Regions from separate parts of the Mesorhizobium sp. M0243 genome, predicted to be linked through region 3. Evidence: riboswitches for the same ligand, from Rfam matches in the RefSeq annotation. Region 3 holds a riboswitch; each other region holds the start of a gene.

Region 1 (4,711 bases), on a different contig from region 3:
GAGATAGCGGCGTTGCGCGACCGGCAAATTGGTGTCGCCGACCACATTGGCGCCTAGGCGCGTCAGGGCCAGCACAACGATAAAGGTCAAGGCGATCTGCAACAGCGTCAGTGTAACGGCCCGCGCGGGATCGAAATCGAAGCGCAGCGCCTGGTAGATGCCGACCTCAAGCGTCGTCGCGGCCGGCCCGCCGCCGAGCGTCAGCACGATGGTGAAGGATGTGATGCAGAGCATGAACACCAGCCCGGCGACGCCGGGCAGTGCGGCGCGCAGCGTTGGCCATTCGATCAGCCGGAACGCCGGCCGCGCCGCCATGCCGAGCTGGCTCGCCAACCGCCATTGGTCGGCCGGTATGGTCTGCAGCGCCTCGAGGAACAGCCGCGTCGCCAGCGGCAGGTTGAAGAAGACATGGGCGACGAGGATGCCGGACAGGCCATAGATGCCCGGCCAGCTTCCCCCGCCGATCACGGCAAGCACGCCGGCGAAATAGCCGGCACGGCCATAAAGCGCCAGGATGCCGAGTGCTGCGACAATAGCCGGCAGCGCCAACGGCACGGCGAAGATCTGCAGGATGAAGGCGCGAGCGAAGAAACGTGGGTGCCGCGACAGAGCGCGCGCCACGAACAGCGCCGGGATGACCGAAAGCAGCGTCGAGAGCGCCGCTTGCCAGAGCGTGAAGCGAATGACGCGAAGCAGATAGGGATCGAAGGTTGCCCAGGCGCCCGAGAAATCATGGGCGCCCTCGAAAAGCAGGCCAGCAAACGCGCCGCCGATCAGCAGCGCGATTGCAGCGAGCGCGAGGGTGCCAGCGGTGATGCGGGGGTCAGACGCGCGTTGCACGCTGGACCACCATTCTTTCCATCGCGGCAAATACAAAGGATTGCGTTCCTTGGCGCCCCCCTCTGTCCTGCCGGACATCTCCCCCTCCAGGGAGGAGATCGGCCGTCACCCATGCTTCCGCTAGTCTCCAACGTTGCCGGACTATAACCAGCAACGACGCTGCCAATCTCCCCCCTTGAGGGGGAGATTGCCGGCAGGCCAGAGGGGGGTGGAGTGGCGCGAACATCAAAAGAACTCGCAAGCCTACTTGCTCATCACCGCCAGCCATTCATCGACCCAAGCCTTGCGGTTGGCAGCGACCTCTTGCGGGCTGAACAGCAAGGTCTTGGTCGGCTTGACCAGTTTGTCGAAGGCCGGATTGAGCGGCTTGTCGGTCTTGCCGGCCGGGAACATCCAGTTGGTCTCGGGGATGGCATCCTGGAATTTCGGCCCGGTCATGAAGGCGATGAACTTGGCCGCCAGCGGGTTCTTGGCCCCCGCCGTGGTGATACCCGCGACTTCTATCTGCAAATACTCGCCCTCCTCGAACGACGCTGCCTGATAGCGCTCTGTCTTCTCGGCGACCATGTGGTAGGCCGGCGACGTCGTGTAGGACAGCACCATCGGCGCCTCGCCCTTGGTGAACAGCCCATAGGCCTCGCTCCAGCCCGGCGTCACGGTCAGCACTTTCGCCTTGAGCTTGGCCCAGGCCTCGGGCGCCTTGTCGCCATAGACTGACTTGACCCACAGAAGCAGACCGAGGCCCGGCGTGGAGGTGCGCGGATCCTGGATGACGATCTTGTCATCGGCACTGCCCTCGACCAGCTCTTTCAGGCTTTTCGGCGGGATCTTCAGCTTCTCGGTGTCGTAGACGACGGCGAAATATCCGTAGTCAAAGGGGACAAAAGTATCGTCGCTCCAGCCACCCGGCACGTTGACATCAGTTACGCCGCCATGCGGCGCGAACAAGCCTGACGCCTTGGCATCGGCGGTGAGATTGGTGTCGAGGCCAAGCACGATATCGGCCTTGGTCGATGCGCCTTCCAATCTGACGCGGTTGAGCAGCGCGACGCCGTCGGCGACCGAGACGAACTCGACATCGCAGCCGCATTCGGCCTCGAACTCCTTCTTCACCACGGGACCCGGACCCCAGTCGGCGGTGAAGCTATCATAGGTGTAGACGGTGAGCTTGTCCTTGGCCAAGGCCGGTCCGGACAAGGCCACGACCGTTGCTGAAACAAGAGCGTATAAAAACGTGCGCATCGGCGCCTCCTTCGTTCGAATTGAAAGGAATTGAGGCGTCGGACTGTCCGAAACGTCTAATCCCTCCGCCGGTACAAACCGGATCAGGTTCAGCGGGTTGGCGAGACTGCCTCTCAGCCGGTCCGCGAAGATCGCGTCCGGCACCCCGTTAGAGCGTTTCGACACATAGGCCGGGCCGATCCCCCATGCAAGTGGGAGTTTGCCGCCTTCCGTTTCCCGTGCCGGGCTGGTAAGGGCCACACGATATGAGCACATTCACCATCCTGCTTGGCGGCGATCTCATCCGCACGCCACGGCTCGACCGCCAGGCCGAAGGCTCCCGCGTCATCGCCGCCGACGCCGGCATCGGGCATGCGCGGCTGCTGGGTCTCGTGCCCGAACTGTGGGTGGGCGATTTCGATTCCGTGCCAGCCGAGCTGCCTGACGATCTCGCTTCCGTGCCGCGCCGGACCTTCCCGGCGGAAAAGGACCAGACCGATGGCGAACTGGCCATTGCCGCCGCACTCGAGCGCGGCGCGACCCGCCTGGTGCTCGCAGGTGCTTTCGGCGGCAAGCGCGCCGACCACGCTTTCCTGCATCTGGCGCTTGCCCTGCGGCTGGCCGAGGCCGGGACTGATGTGCTCCTGACCAGCGGCGCCCAGGAAGGCATCCCGCTGCTGCGCGGAACGGCCGGCTTCGACTATGCCGATGGCACGCTGTTTTCGGTGCTCGGCTTTTCCGAGCTCGCCGGCCTGACCGTCACCGGCGCCAAATGGCCGCTGAACCACGTCAAGGTGGCGTTCGGTTCGTCGCTGACCATCTCCAACGAGGTCAAGTCCGACAAGACCGGGGGCCGCCTCGAAATCGCGCTCGGCCATGGCCGCGCGATGCTGCTCGCTCATCCCTATCCCTTACCTGAAAGCTGACATGGCCCCGCCTCTTCTCAACCTCGACGGGATAAAACTGACCTTCGGCGGCACGCCGCTGCTCGACGGCGCCGCCTTGACGGCTTCGGCCGGCGACAAGATTGCACTGGTCGGCCGCAACGGGTCGGGCAAGTCGACCCTGCTGAAGATCGCCGCTGGCCTGATCGAGCCGCAGGACGGCGAGGTGTTCCGCCAGCCTTCGGCAACTATCCGCTATTTGCCGCAGATGCCGGACATGGAGGGCTTTGCCACCGTCCGCGCCTATGTCGAGGCCGGGCTTGGCCCCGCCGACGATCCCTACCGAGCCAGCTATCTGATGGAGCATCTCGGACTGTCGGGTGAGGAACGTCCGAATGATCTGTCGGGCGGCGAGGCGAGGCGTGCTGCCCTTGCCCGCGTGATGGCGCCGGAGCCAGACATCCTGCTGCTCGATGAGCCGACCAACCATCTCGACCTCTCGGTCATCGAATGGCTGGAAGAAGAACTCATCCGCACCTCCTCGGCACTGATCGTCATCTCGCACGACCGCCGCTTTCTCGAACGTGTGTCGCGCGCCACCATCTGGCTCGATCGCGGCCAGACCCGCAGGCTGGACCAGGGCTTTGGCCATTTCGAGGAATGGCGCGACCTGGTCCTGGAGGAAGAAGAGCGCGAGCAGCATAAACTCGGCCGCCAGATCGTTCGCGAAGAGCATTGGCTGCGCTACGGCGTGACGGCGCGGCGCAAGCGAAACATGCGCCGGCTCGGCGAGTTGCAGACCATGCGCCAGCGTTTTCGCGGCCATCGCGGTGCCGAAGGGTCGGCGACCATGGTGGCGAGCGACGCCGCCGAGTCCGGCAAGCTGGTGATCGAGGCGAAGAACATCGAGAAGAGCTTTGGCGATCTCACCGTGGTCAAGGGGTTTTCGACCCGCATCCAGCGCGGCGATCGCGTCGGCCTGGTCGGGCCGAACGGCGCCGGCAAGACGACGCTCTTGAAGATGCTGACCGGCGAGATGAAGCCGGACGCCGGTTCGGTGCGGCTCGGCACCAATCTGGAGATCGCCACGCTCGACCAGAAGCGCGAGGCGGTCGACCCGCAGGAGACGCTGGCGCAATATCTCACCGACGGGCGCGGCGAGAACCTCGTCATCAATGGCGAGCAGCGCCACGTCGTCTCCTACATGAAGGATTTCCTGTTCAAGCCGGAGCAGGCACGCACGCCGGTGCGCGAGTTGTCCGGCGGAGAACGGGCACGGCTCTTGCTGGCGCGGGTGCTGGCGCGGCCGGCAAACCTTCTGGTGCTCGACGAGCCGACCAACGATCTCGATATGGAGACGCTGGAACTGCTGCAGGAACTGGTCGCCGGCTTTGCCGGCACCGTCATCCTGGTCAGCCACGATCGCGATTTCCTCGACCGCACCGTGACCAGCCTGATCGCGCCGGATGGTGAAGGCCGCTGGATCGAATATGCCGGCGGCTACTCCGACATGCTGGCGCAGCGCGGCGGCACCAGGCTGGACGACCGCAAGGCGCGTGCGAAGGCCGAAAACGGCGAAGCGCCAGTGACGACCAGAAGTGAAGCGGCCGCGCCAAAGGGGCCGGCGAAGAAACTGTCGTTCAAACAGAAATTCGCGCTGGAATCGCTGCCCAAGAAAATCGAGGCTGTGACGGCTTCGATCTCAAGGCTGGAGAACAACATCGCCGATCCGGCCTATTACGAGCGCGACCCGGCCTCCTTCCAGA
Region 2 (4,711 bases), on a different contig from region 3:
CCAGCGCCGACGCTAAGCGAAATATCGGCCAGCACGTCGAGCCCACCGAACGCCTTGCGCACATACCGCAGTTCCAGCCGGCTCATCGCCAGGCTCCCTTCCCGGCGGTTTCCTTGCCGGCCCGCTCCCAGGGCATCGCAAGGCGCTGCAGCAGTACAGTCAACCCGAACAGGACAAGGGTCAGGGCAGCGCTCACTCCGACGGCGGCAAGAACCAGGTCAGGGCGGAAATTGTTCTTGGCGTTGAGCATATAGATGCCCAGCCCCTTCGCGGCACCGGCATATTCGGCGAAGATCGCGCCGACCACGGCATAGGTGATGGAGATCCTCAACCCAGCAAAGAAATAGGGCAGCGCCGAAGGCAGCCGCGCCAGCACGAAGATGCGCCAGCGCCCTGCCCCCATGGCGCGGAGCATTTGCCCGATCTCGGCCTCGGTCGACTCATAACCCTCGACCAATGCAACCAGCATCGGAAAGAAGGTAACCAGCGCCACCAGCATGATCTTGGGCGCCAGCCCGAAGCCGAACCACAGCACCACCAGCGGCGCGATCGCCACCAGCGGCAAGGTCTGGCTGACGATTAAGACGGGAAACAGCGCACGCCGCAGCGGCTGGAAGAAGTCGACCAGCATCGACAGCACGAAGGCGGCGCTGAGCGAACAGGCAAAGCCGAGCAGCGTGGCGCCGATGGTCGGAATGGCGTTGTCGGCCAGCGCCTGGCGATTGAGCAGCGCTTGCTCGAAAACGCGCGACGGCGCCGGCAGTATCGTCGGCCTGATGCCGGAATAGGTGGCATAAAGCTCCCACGCCACTAGGAGCAAACCGACCGAGATCATGGCCGGCATTGCCTTGACAAGAAGACCCGCGATCGGGCGCGAAGCGACTGATGATGTGGCCACGGGAGACAACCTTTGACGGCAGCGCGAAAGCGCGGCTGGCTCAGACAGCCGACGGGCTGTTGGCCGAGACCGTGACGTCGAGGGTTACGTGGCCGGCGCCTGGTCCGAAGCGGCAGAAGGCCTCGTCCAGCGCCGAAAAGATCGCACCGGCATCACCGCGCAGTTTCGTGCAGAAATGCTTGGAACGCTCATAGACGCCGGACTGCTTGAGAAAATCGATGCAGCCGTAGATCTCGTCCATGTGGTCGTCGGTGCCCATCACATAGAGCGAGAACTGCGCCGCCGCCGGCTGGCCGGTGGCAGCAGCATTGCGCACCGCCGCGATGGCCGCATCCTTGCGCGGGCCGAGTGGCCCGACAGGCCCGCCAAGTGCATCGGAGCGGCAGATCGGATCATCCGGCTCGCCAGGGCACCCGCGCGAGATGGTGGCCGACAACACGCAATGTTTGCCGCTACGTGCCGCCGCCACGAAGAGGTCGCGCATGGCGGGAAACAGCACTTCGGGCGGCCCGACCAGCAAGGTCGAGATGTCGTCGGTCTCGATCCTGAGCTTGTCGCGCCAGGGATCGAGCGCACCGAGCGCGCCAAGAATGACACCGACGAATTCGTCGGTCATGGGGTATAGGGAAATCTGTGCGCCTGAAAACATCGCCCGCCTCGCTCCGCTGGTATTACCCAGATCAGCTTCTAGGGTCTGTGGGCTTGCCGCCCCCGTCTCAGCCCCGACCGTACGGAGCACCCCTGTGGATGTGCGCCTTAAAGCATCATTCGAGTTCAAGGGAAAGCCGTTTTTTCAGAGCACTGCGCCAAAAGCATTGCGCCAGTCACGGTGTACCTGAGCGGAATTTTGTCGGGAACCTTCGCCGCCGCGACCGGTTGTCCCCACAGTCGCAACGCGATCACTTTCGTAGAAAATAAGCGACGACTTCACAGAAATGGAGACAAACCATGTTCATGAAAATCCTCGCAGCTTCGGTTCTCACCATTGGTCTGGCCACGTCAGCCATGGCGCAAAGCGCCGGCAGCAACAACGCAAATGGAAGCGGCAGCGGCAAGTCGGTGACGGTTGAGCCGAACACGCCGGCTTCCCCGAATACGATCGAGCCGGACACTGTCGACCCGGGCACGACCAACAGCACGACTGGCACGGTAGGGGACATGAATTCGAACGCGGATCAGAATTGCCCGACCAACCCGCAAGGCGCGCAGCCGGACGCCGATGGTAACGCGACGGCGCCAACGGTAAACGATAATCATTGTGGCAAGTAACCACGTCGCAAACGGATGAAGCCGCTGGGCATCGCCCAGCGACTTCATCCGTTTTTCTGGTCCGCAGCACTCGCTTTGCCGAACAGCCGGATTTCTGGAGCGGGCCTCCCGGCGGGCGGGCGCGAAAATAGGTGTTTCGAATTGAGCAGCCGTTTGAGCACTCTACCGTAGGTAAAATACAGGACCCGACCGTTGGCGAGATCGAATTCCACTGTTCCCCACCGCCTGACCGGAGCCTTTCCTGTGCAGGGCCCCAGCCTTCTGATCTGGAATCCCAGCCTGACTTTGCGCGTTCCGATTTCAAGATAGATGCCTGGCAGAAGGCCAAGCACATGCCATAGCCGTACAACATGCTCGACCGACATGGCCGGCGAGATTATCAGGTGGCTGGGCTGAAGCCGCGCCCAGACGAAATCGCCTTTCGGCTGCGGCATTCCTGACAACAGCCCCCGGCAGTAGGTCGGCACCGCCTCGCTCACCAGAATCCGCATAGCGGTTGCCGTGCTGTCGACCAGGGCTTCTCTCGATGTCCAGTCAGCTTCGGAAAACGGCACCTGCCCGAGAATGTCACCCTCGTCAAAACCGGCGGACATCTTGTGGAGCGTGACGCCGCCATGAGCCGCATGCCGGCCGTCCACGGCCAAGCGCTGGATCGGGTGGGGCCCTCGATAGTCGGGGAGCAGCGCCGGGTGGAGGTTGACCCCGCCTTTGGAAAAATGGCCAAGAACCTCTTGAGGGATCAAGACAGGCAAAGTGTAGCAGACCAGCACATCGGCGCGGACGTCAGACAATTGCCGACCAAGCGCATTCCAATCGTAAGGGCGGCCAAATTCGATCAACTTGACAGGCGTGTTACCGATAAACCGCCTGAGCAGCAGCTTGCGTTGAAGCCTTCGCCGGAAATTGCCAATGCTGAAACCGGTGGGACGACGCCGGAACCCGGGCACGATGATCGCGCCAATTGCATTTCCAGCCTCTAGCCAGCCGGCGAGCAGAGGCCCCGTATAGTTAGAGATATCGAGGACAAAAACGGCTGTGATCGGCTCCGAGTGATCGGTCGATTCGATCGGCCTCATCTTCGGCGGCTCAAACGGGCCGACAGGTCAGGGCGAGCTTGTCAGGTCGGCTGAGTGGAAGGCGATGCCAAGGCAGTGACAACCGAAAGACGCTCGCGTTTTACAAACACTGGCTTTTCGTAAACTTTTTTCACGGCCCGTCTCCCGAAATCAACTCTTCCTGCGCAGTTGGACCGCGATACGGCAGGCTGTCAACCGCCTGACCGTGTTTGCCTACCGCATCCGCATTCGCCGTTGACGAAGGTGTTCGAAGGGCGCTTTCGCACATTGGTGAAAGCTCGATGGCTTCACCGACGCGACAAGCCGCGCTGACCGAAAGGGGTTTGGATGCGATGATCTGCTCGACGACACCGTCGAGCAGCAATGCAGGGCAAATCGCAGTTGCAAATCTACGAAACCGCCGTCTCGCGAACCGGCAGCTTCCAGCCTGGCCTGACGAAGTGGCAGGTGTATCCGTCGGGATATTTCCCCAGATAGTCCTGATGCTCGGGCTCGGCTTCCCAGAATGGACCAACGGGTGCGACTTCGGTGACGACCTTGCCCGGCCACAGGCCCGAGGCATCGACATCGGCGATGGTGTCCTCGGCGACGCGCTTCTGTTCGTCGCTGGTGTAATAGATCGCCGAGCGATAACTCGTCCCGACATCGTTGCCCTGGCGGTTGCGCGTCGTCGGATCGTGGATCTGGAAAAAGCGTTCCAGCAGCGTGCGATAGCTTATGATGGCCGGATCGAAATTGATCTCGATCGCTTCGGCGTGGCTGCCATGGTTGCGATAGGTGGCGTTGGGCACGTCGCCGCCGCTGTAGCCGACGCGGGTGGAGATGACGCCTGGATAGCGCCGTATCAAATCCTGCATGCCCCAGAAACAGCCGCCGGCAAGGACTGCACGTTCGGTCGAAGTCGCCATGTCACGTCTCCTCAAAAGCAATTCCAGGAAAAGTGTGTAGCGGTTTTCCGTCCGGAATTGCGTAAAAGCAAGTGGTCTCGCCATAAATGGGCATTGTCACCTGCTTCGTCCAGCGGACGCGGTGGATCTACTTCAGTTGCTCGTTTGGGCGAGCCTGTCGATCAAACCCGGTAGCTTCATGCCAGGCGGAATGGCGGCAAAGCTGATCGCCACCGGTGGTGCCCTGAGCGACCAGTCGAAAAGAACGGTCTTGACGGGGATGTTGCCCAGCCACGCCAGCAGCCGAGGTGGCACGCCGCTCCCGGGCCAGACCAGGAGCATGCCGTGATCGCGCAGCCGCTGGCTGGTGATCCAGGGGGCGAGCCGCATGTCGAGGTCGGTGAAGATCGACGGCTTGTCATAGGCGTTGAGGCCCGCCAGCAACGCGATGCGGGTATCGCCGCCGACGATGTCGAGCCGACCGGGCACCGCCGCGTGCCAGACCGCCTCGGCTTCGTCCGAAATCTGCCGCGCTGGCCAGCAGACGGCATCCATGCGCCCGCGCAAATTGCAACTCGTCC
Region 3 (4,711 bases):
ATTTACAAGATTTTTACAAGCGTCAGTCGTTGACAATGGTACGGCACCGCGAGTCTGAGGTCCGGCACGGCCATAAAAGTGACGCCGGTACCCTCGGACCGCCGCCAGCACGCAGCATCGGGATTAACAGCAATGGTAAGAAGAAGAGCGCTCATATTGGTCGAAGGCCATAGGGGTACTGGTCAGCTATACGTCCAAGCGGCTCAGTGTCTTGGTCTTCATCCAATTACTCTGACGGCTGATCCACCTCGGTACGACTATCTTTCGGCGGAAAACGTTGAGGCAATCCGTGTCGACACTGGCAATCTCGAAGCGTTGGTCCGCGAATGTTCGCGGCTGCGTGCTACCCACGACATTGCTGGCATTACTGGCTTTGCCGGGGACCATGAATCGATCTATGCGACAGTTGGCAAGCTTTGCCGGCATTTCGATCTACCGGGACCGAACCCTGAATCGATTGAACGAAGCTGCGACAAATTCAAGCAACGCCAACTCCTCGCGCAGGCCGGCGTTCCAATACCGGCCTATCGGTTGGCGACGAATGCGGCGGAGGTAGAAAGCTCGGCTGCAGAGATCGGCCTGCCCGTGATTCTTAAGCCGGCAGTAGGCAGCGGCAGCATCGGTGTCCGATTGTGCCGCAGCCTCGAAGACGTAGCCGAACATACGACTTATCTATTGGGCGGAAAGCACATATGGCGGTCTACACCGAAAATACTCGTCGAAGAATTCGCACAGGGCCCGTTCTATAGCATTAATGTTATGGGGAATGAGGTCGTTGCGATTTGCGCCAATGACTTTGGTCCCCTCCCCCATTTCGTCATACGTGAGGTGACGTATCCGGCCCTGCTAACCGATCAGGAGCGTGAGCGCATCGCCGATGTTTCGCTGAGCTGTTTGCGGGCTCTCGGCCTTGGCTGGGGGCCAACTAACGTTGAACTCCGGTGCACGAAACGCGGTCCAGTTGTCATTGAAGTCAATCCGCGTCTTAGTGGCGCGCCCGACCCTCAACTGGTCCAGCTAGCTTACGGTGTCGACCTCGTCGCCGAGCACATCAAGCTTGTCATTGGCGAGGAATGGGATCTGCGCAAAAAGCATTCGCATACTGCGGCCGCGCGATTCCTGCTTCCTGATCAAGATGGCACCCTGGACTGGATTGGTGGCGACACTCAGGCAGCTGCTTTATCAGGTGTGGCCGAGGTCAAATTGAATGTTGAACCCAAGACACCGATCGTCAGGAAGGGGGATTTCCGAGACTGGATTGGACATGTCATTGCCACTTCGCCCAGCCGTGCTGAAACCGAGGGCGCCCTTCAGCGAGCGGTCGACTTGATCGATTGGTCGATCACCCCTTTTCCGGCGACAATAAGAGGTGATCGAGAGCACGATGTTTGTGGGGCGTTCGGGCGGCCCACCAGTTCTGTTCCGATCAGGCATTGACGGCTTAAGATTCTTGAAACGCAGCAGTTCCGTCTACGTCAATGTCACATCAAGTTTGACGAGGCAAATGCAGCTTTGGCCACACCTGCCCTATCTGCCGCGGAACTTCTCCGCGACCCGTGGCGAGGCCGTCGGCCCAATTTGGGCCCAATTTGATTGCCGCCCACCGCCGCCGCAGGACGAACATGCGCTTGACAAGACAACGCCGGCCCGTTCAACTTGAGGCATTCACCAGGGGAGTCCCGGCAAGGGGCTGAGATACTGCTGGCTTTCGCGGCGCAGTGACCCGTTGAACCTGATCCAGTTCATACTGGCGTAGGGACGGTGCAAGCGCTTTGCGGGAGTTCACGCCCGAGGTCCTGTTTCGGCAGGTCGACAGAAGCGTCTTTTCATCCTTCCGGCACAGAACTGGGTCTCCAATGCATGAGCAAAGGAGCCTCAAGATGAATGCCCTCACCCCAGCCGTCTCAACGGGACCGCTGCCTGCTTCGCGTAAGATCCACAAGCCCGGTGCCATCCACCCGCAGATCCGGGTGCCGATGCGCGAAATCTCCGTCCATCCGACAGCCGGCGAACCGCCCGTCACCGTCTACGACCCGTCGGGCTCCTATACCGATCCGGCTGTCGAAACCAGCATCCAAAAAGGCCTGGCCCGGCTTCGCCACGAATGGATCTTGGCGCGCGGCGATGTCGAGGACTGTGACGGCCGCCACGTCCGGCCGGAGGACAACGGATTCGCGACGGGCGAACGCCTGACGCCAGAATTTCCCATCCGCCACCGACCGCTCAGAGCCAAAGCAGGCAAGGCGGTGACGCAGCTTGCCTATGCACGCGCCGGCATCATCACACCCGAAATGGAGTTCGTCGCCATCCGCGAGAACCTTGGTCGCGAGATCCTGCACGGCAAGCTTGAGCGCGACGGCGAGGCTTTCGGCGCGATGCTGCCCGATTTCGTCACGCCCGAATTCGTCCGCGACGAGGTGGCGCGCGGACGGGCGATCATTCCCGCCAACATCAACCATCCCGAAAGCGAGCCGATGATCATCGGCCGTAATTTCCTGGTGAAGATCAACGCCAATATCGGTAACTCCGCCGTCACATCGTCGATGGCTGAAGAGGTCGAAAAGATGGTGTGGGCGATCCGCTGGGGCGCCGATACGGTGATGGACCTGTCGACCGGCCGCAACATCCACAACATCCGCGACTGGATCGTGCGCAACGCGCCGGTACCGTTCGGCACGGTGCCGCTCTACCAGGCGCTCGAGAAGGTTGGCGGCATTGCCGAGGATCTGACCTGGGAGGTGTACCGCGACACGCTGATCGAACAGGCCGAGCAAGGCGTCGACTATTTCACCATCCACGCCGGCGTGCGGCTGCATTACATCCCGCTGACCGTTGACCGGGTCACGGGTATCGTCTCGCGCGGCGGCTCAATCATGGCAAAATGGTGCCTGCACCATCACCGGGAAAGCTTCCTCTACGAGCACTTCGCGGAGATCTGCGACATCGCCAGAGCCTATGACGTATCCTTCTCGCTCGGCGACGGCCTTCGTCCCGGCTCGATCGCCGATGCCAACGACGCGGCGCAATTTGCCGAGTTGGAAACGCTCGGCGAGCTGACGCAGATCGCCTGGGCGAAGGATTGCCAGGTAATGATCGAAGGCCCCGGCCACGTGCCGATGCACAAGATCAAGCAGAACATGGAAAAGCAGCTCGCCGTCTGCGGTGAGGCGCCGTTCTACACGCTTGGCCCGCTGACGACCGACATCGCGCCGGGCTATGACCACATCACCTCCGGCATCGGTGCCGCCATGATAGGCTGGTTCGGCACCGCAATGCTTTGCTACGTCACGCCGAAAGAGCATCTCGGCCTTCCCGACCGCAACGACGTCAAGATTGGCGTGATCACCTACAAGATCGCCGCCCATGCAGCCGATCTGGCGAAGGGCCATCCGGCGGCGAAAACCAGGGATGATGCCCTTTCGCGCGCGCGCTTCGAGTTCCGCTGGGAGGACCAGTTCAACCTGTCGCTCGATCCCGAAACGGCGCGGTCTTTCCACGACCAGACCTTGCCCAAGGAGGCGCACAAAGTGGCGCATTTCTGCTCGATGTGCGGACCGAAATTCTGCTCGATGCGAATTTCCCACGATATCCGTGCCGAAGCCCAGAAGGAGGGCATGGCGGCGATGGCGGCGAAATACCGCGAGGGCGGCGATCTCTACCTGCCGGCGGACGAGACCGGCGCGCCGCTCATAGCTCAGCCACGTGAGCCATCATGAAGGTCTTGGTCAAAGGGGCCGGCGTTGCCGGCCTCACCGTCGCCTTCGAGTTCGCCGCACGCGGCGCGGTGGTTACCGTTGCCGAGACAAGGACTGCCCTTAGCGGCAATGCGTCGTGGTTCGCCGGTGGCATGTTGGCACCGTGGTGCGAGCGTGAAAGCGCCGAGCAGCCGGTGCTGGATCTCGGACGCGACGCCGCCGACTGGTGGGACGCCGCAACGCCCGGCTTGGTAGCACGACGGGGAACGCTGGTCTTGGCCGCGCCGCGCGATGCGCGCGAGCTCGACCGGTTCGCCAGCCGCACGACGGGCTATCGGCGCGTCGAGGAAGATGAAATTGCCTTGCTGGAGCCCGACTTAGCCGGCCGCTTCCGCCGCGGATTGCTCTTCCCCGACGAGGCTCACCTCGACCCACGCCCGGCGATGGCGGCACTTCATGACAAGCTTGCGACCATGGGTGTCAAATTCCACTTCGGCTGCGACGCCCGGTCTGTTTCGGGTTTCGCCCGTCAGATAGACTGTATGGGAATGGCAGCGGCCGATGACAGGCTGCGCGGTGTTCGCGGCGAAATGCTGATTCTTCGCACGCCTGATGTCTCGCTGTCGCGGCCGGTCCGTTTGCTGCATCCGCGCTTTCCGCTTTATGCCGTGCCGCGCACCGATCACCGTTTCATGGTTGGTGCGACGATGATTGAAAGCCAGTCCGCCGGACCAATCACGGCGCGCTCCATGATGGAGCTTCTGGGTACCGCCTATGCCCTCCACCCGGCCTTTGGCGAGGCCGAGATCGTTGAAACCGGTGTCGGCGTCCGCCCAGCCTTTCCCGACAATTTGCCGCGCGTCGAAACGAAGGGGGAAATCATCGCGATCAACGGGCTCTATCGTCACGGTTTTCTCCTGGCTCCCGCCATGGCGCGCCACGCTGCCGACCTGGTTTTCAATCAAGACGCAACCAAGGAGCTTGCTCATGAAACTAATGGTCAACGGCGAATCGCA

The links. A riboswitch is a leader RNA that binds a small molecule or an ion and turns the genes downstream of it on or off. The one in region 3 is predicted to bind thiamine pyrophosphate.
Region 1: it holds a riboswitch for thiamine pyrophosphate, as region 3 does, so the genes downstream of both, thiB (thiamine ABC transporter substrate binding subunit) here and thiC (phosphomethylpyrimidine synthase ThiC) in region 3, are expected to answer to the same signal.
Region 2: it holds a riboswitch for thiamine pyrophosphate, as region 3 does, so the genes downstream of both, NKJ11_RS10160 (YkoF family thiamine/hydroxymethylpyrimidine-binding protein) here and thiC (phosphomethylpyrimidine synthase ThiC) in region 3, are expected to answer to the same signal.

What each region holds. Positions count from the first base shown of each region.
Region 1 is NZ_JAMYSF010000036.1:10,712-15,422, reverse strand. It holds gene thiP (thiamine/thiamine pyrophosphate ABC transporter permease) at 1-840, opposite strand, end outside; gene thiB (thiamine ABC transporter substrate binding subunit) at 1,084-2,082, opposite strand; TPP riboswitch at 2,126-2,240, opposite strand; gene NKJ11_RS30160 (thiamine diphosphokinase) at 2,328-2,987, shown strand; gene NKJ11_RS30155 (ABC-F family ATP-binding cassette domain-containing protein) at 2,989-4,711, shown strand, end outside.
Region 2 is NZ_JAMYSF010000006.1:122,512-127,222, forward strand. It holds gene NKJ11_RS10150 (ABC transporter ATP-binding protein) at 1-86, opposite strand, end outside; gene NKJ11_RS10155 (ABC transporter permease) at 83-835, opposite strand; gene NKJ11_RS10160 (YkoF family thiamine/hydroxymethylpyrimidine-binding protein) at 939-1,547, opposite strand; TPP riboswitch at 1,538-1,651, opposite strand; gene NKJ11_RS10165 (RodZ family helix-turn-helix domain-containing protein) at 1,847-2,167, shown strand; gene NKJ11_RS10170 (formyltransferase family protein) at 2,212-3,243, opposite strand; gene NKJ11_RS10175 (hypothetical protein) at 3,374-3,607, opposite strand; gene msrA (peptide-methionine (S)-S-oxide reductase MsrA) at 3,633-4,151, opposite strand; gene NKJ11_RS10185 (glycosyltransferase family 39 protein) at 4,284-4,711, opposite strand, start outside.
Region 3 is NZ_JAMYSF010000014.1:39,370-44,080, forward strand. It holds gene NKJ11_RS19030 (ATP-grasp domain-containing protein) at 133-1,437, shown strand; TPP riboswitch at 1,661-1,777, shown strand; gene thiC (phosphomethylpyrimidine synthase ThiC) at 1,881-3,716, shown strand; gene thiO (glycine oxidase ThiO) at 3,713-4,711, shown strand, end outside; gene thiS (sulfur carrier protein ThiS) at 4,683-4,711, shown strand, end outside.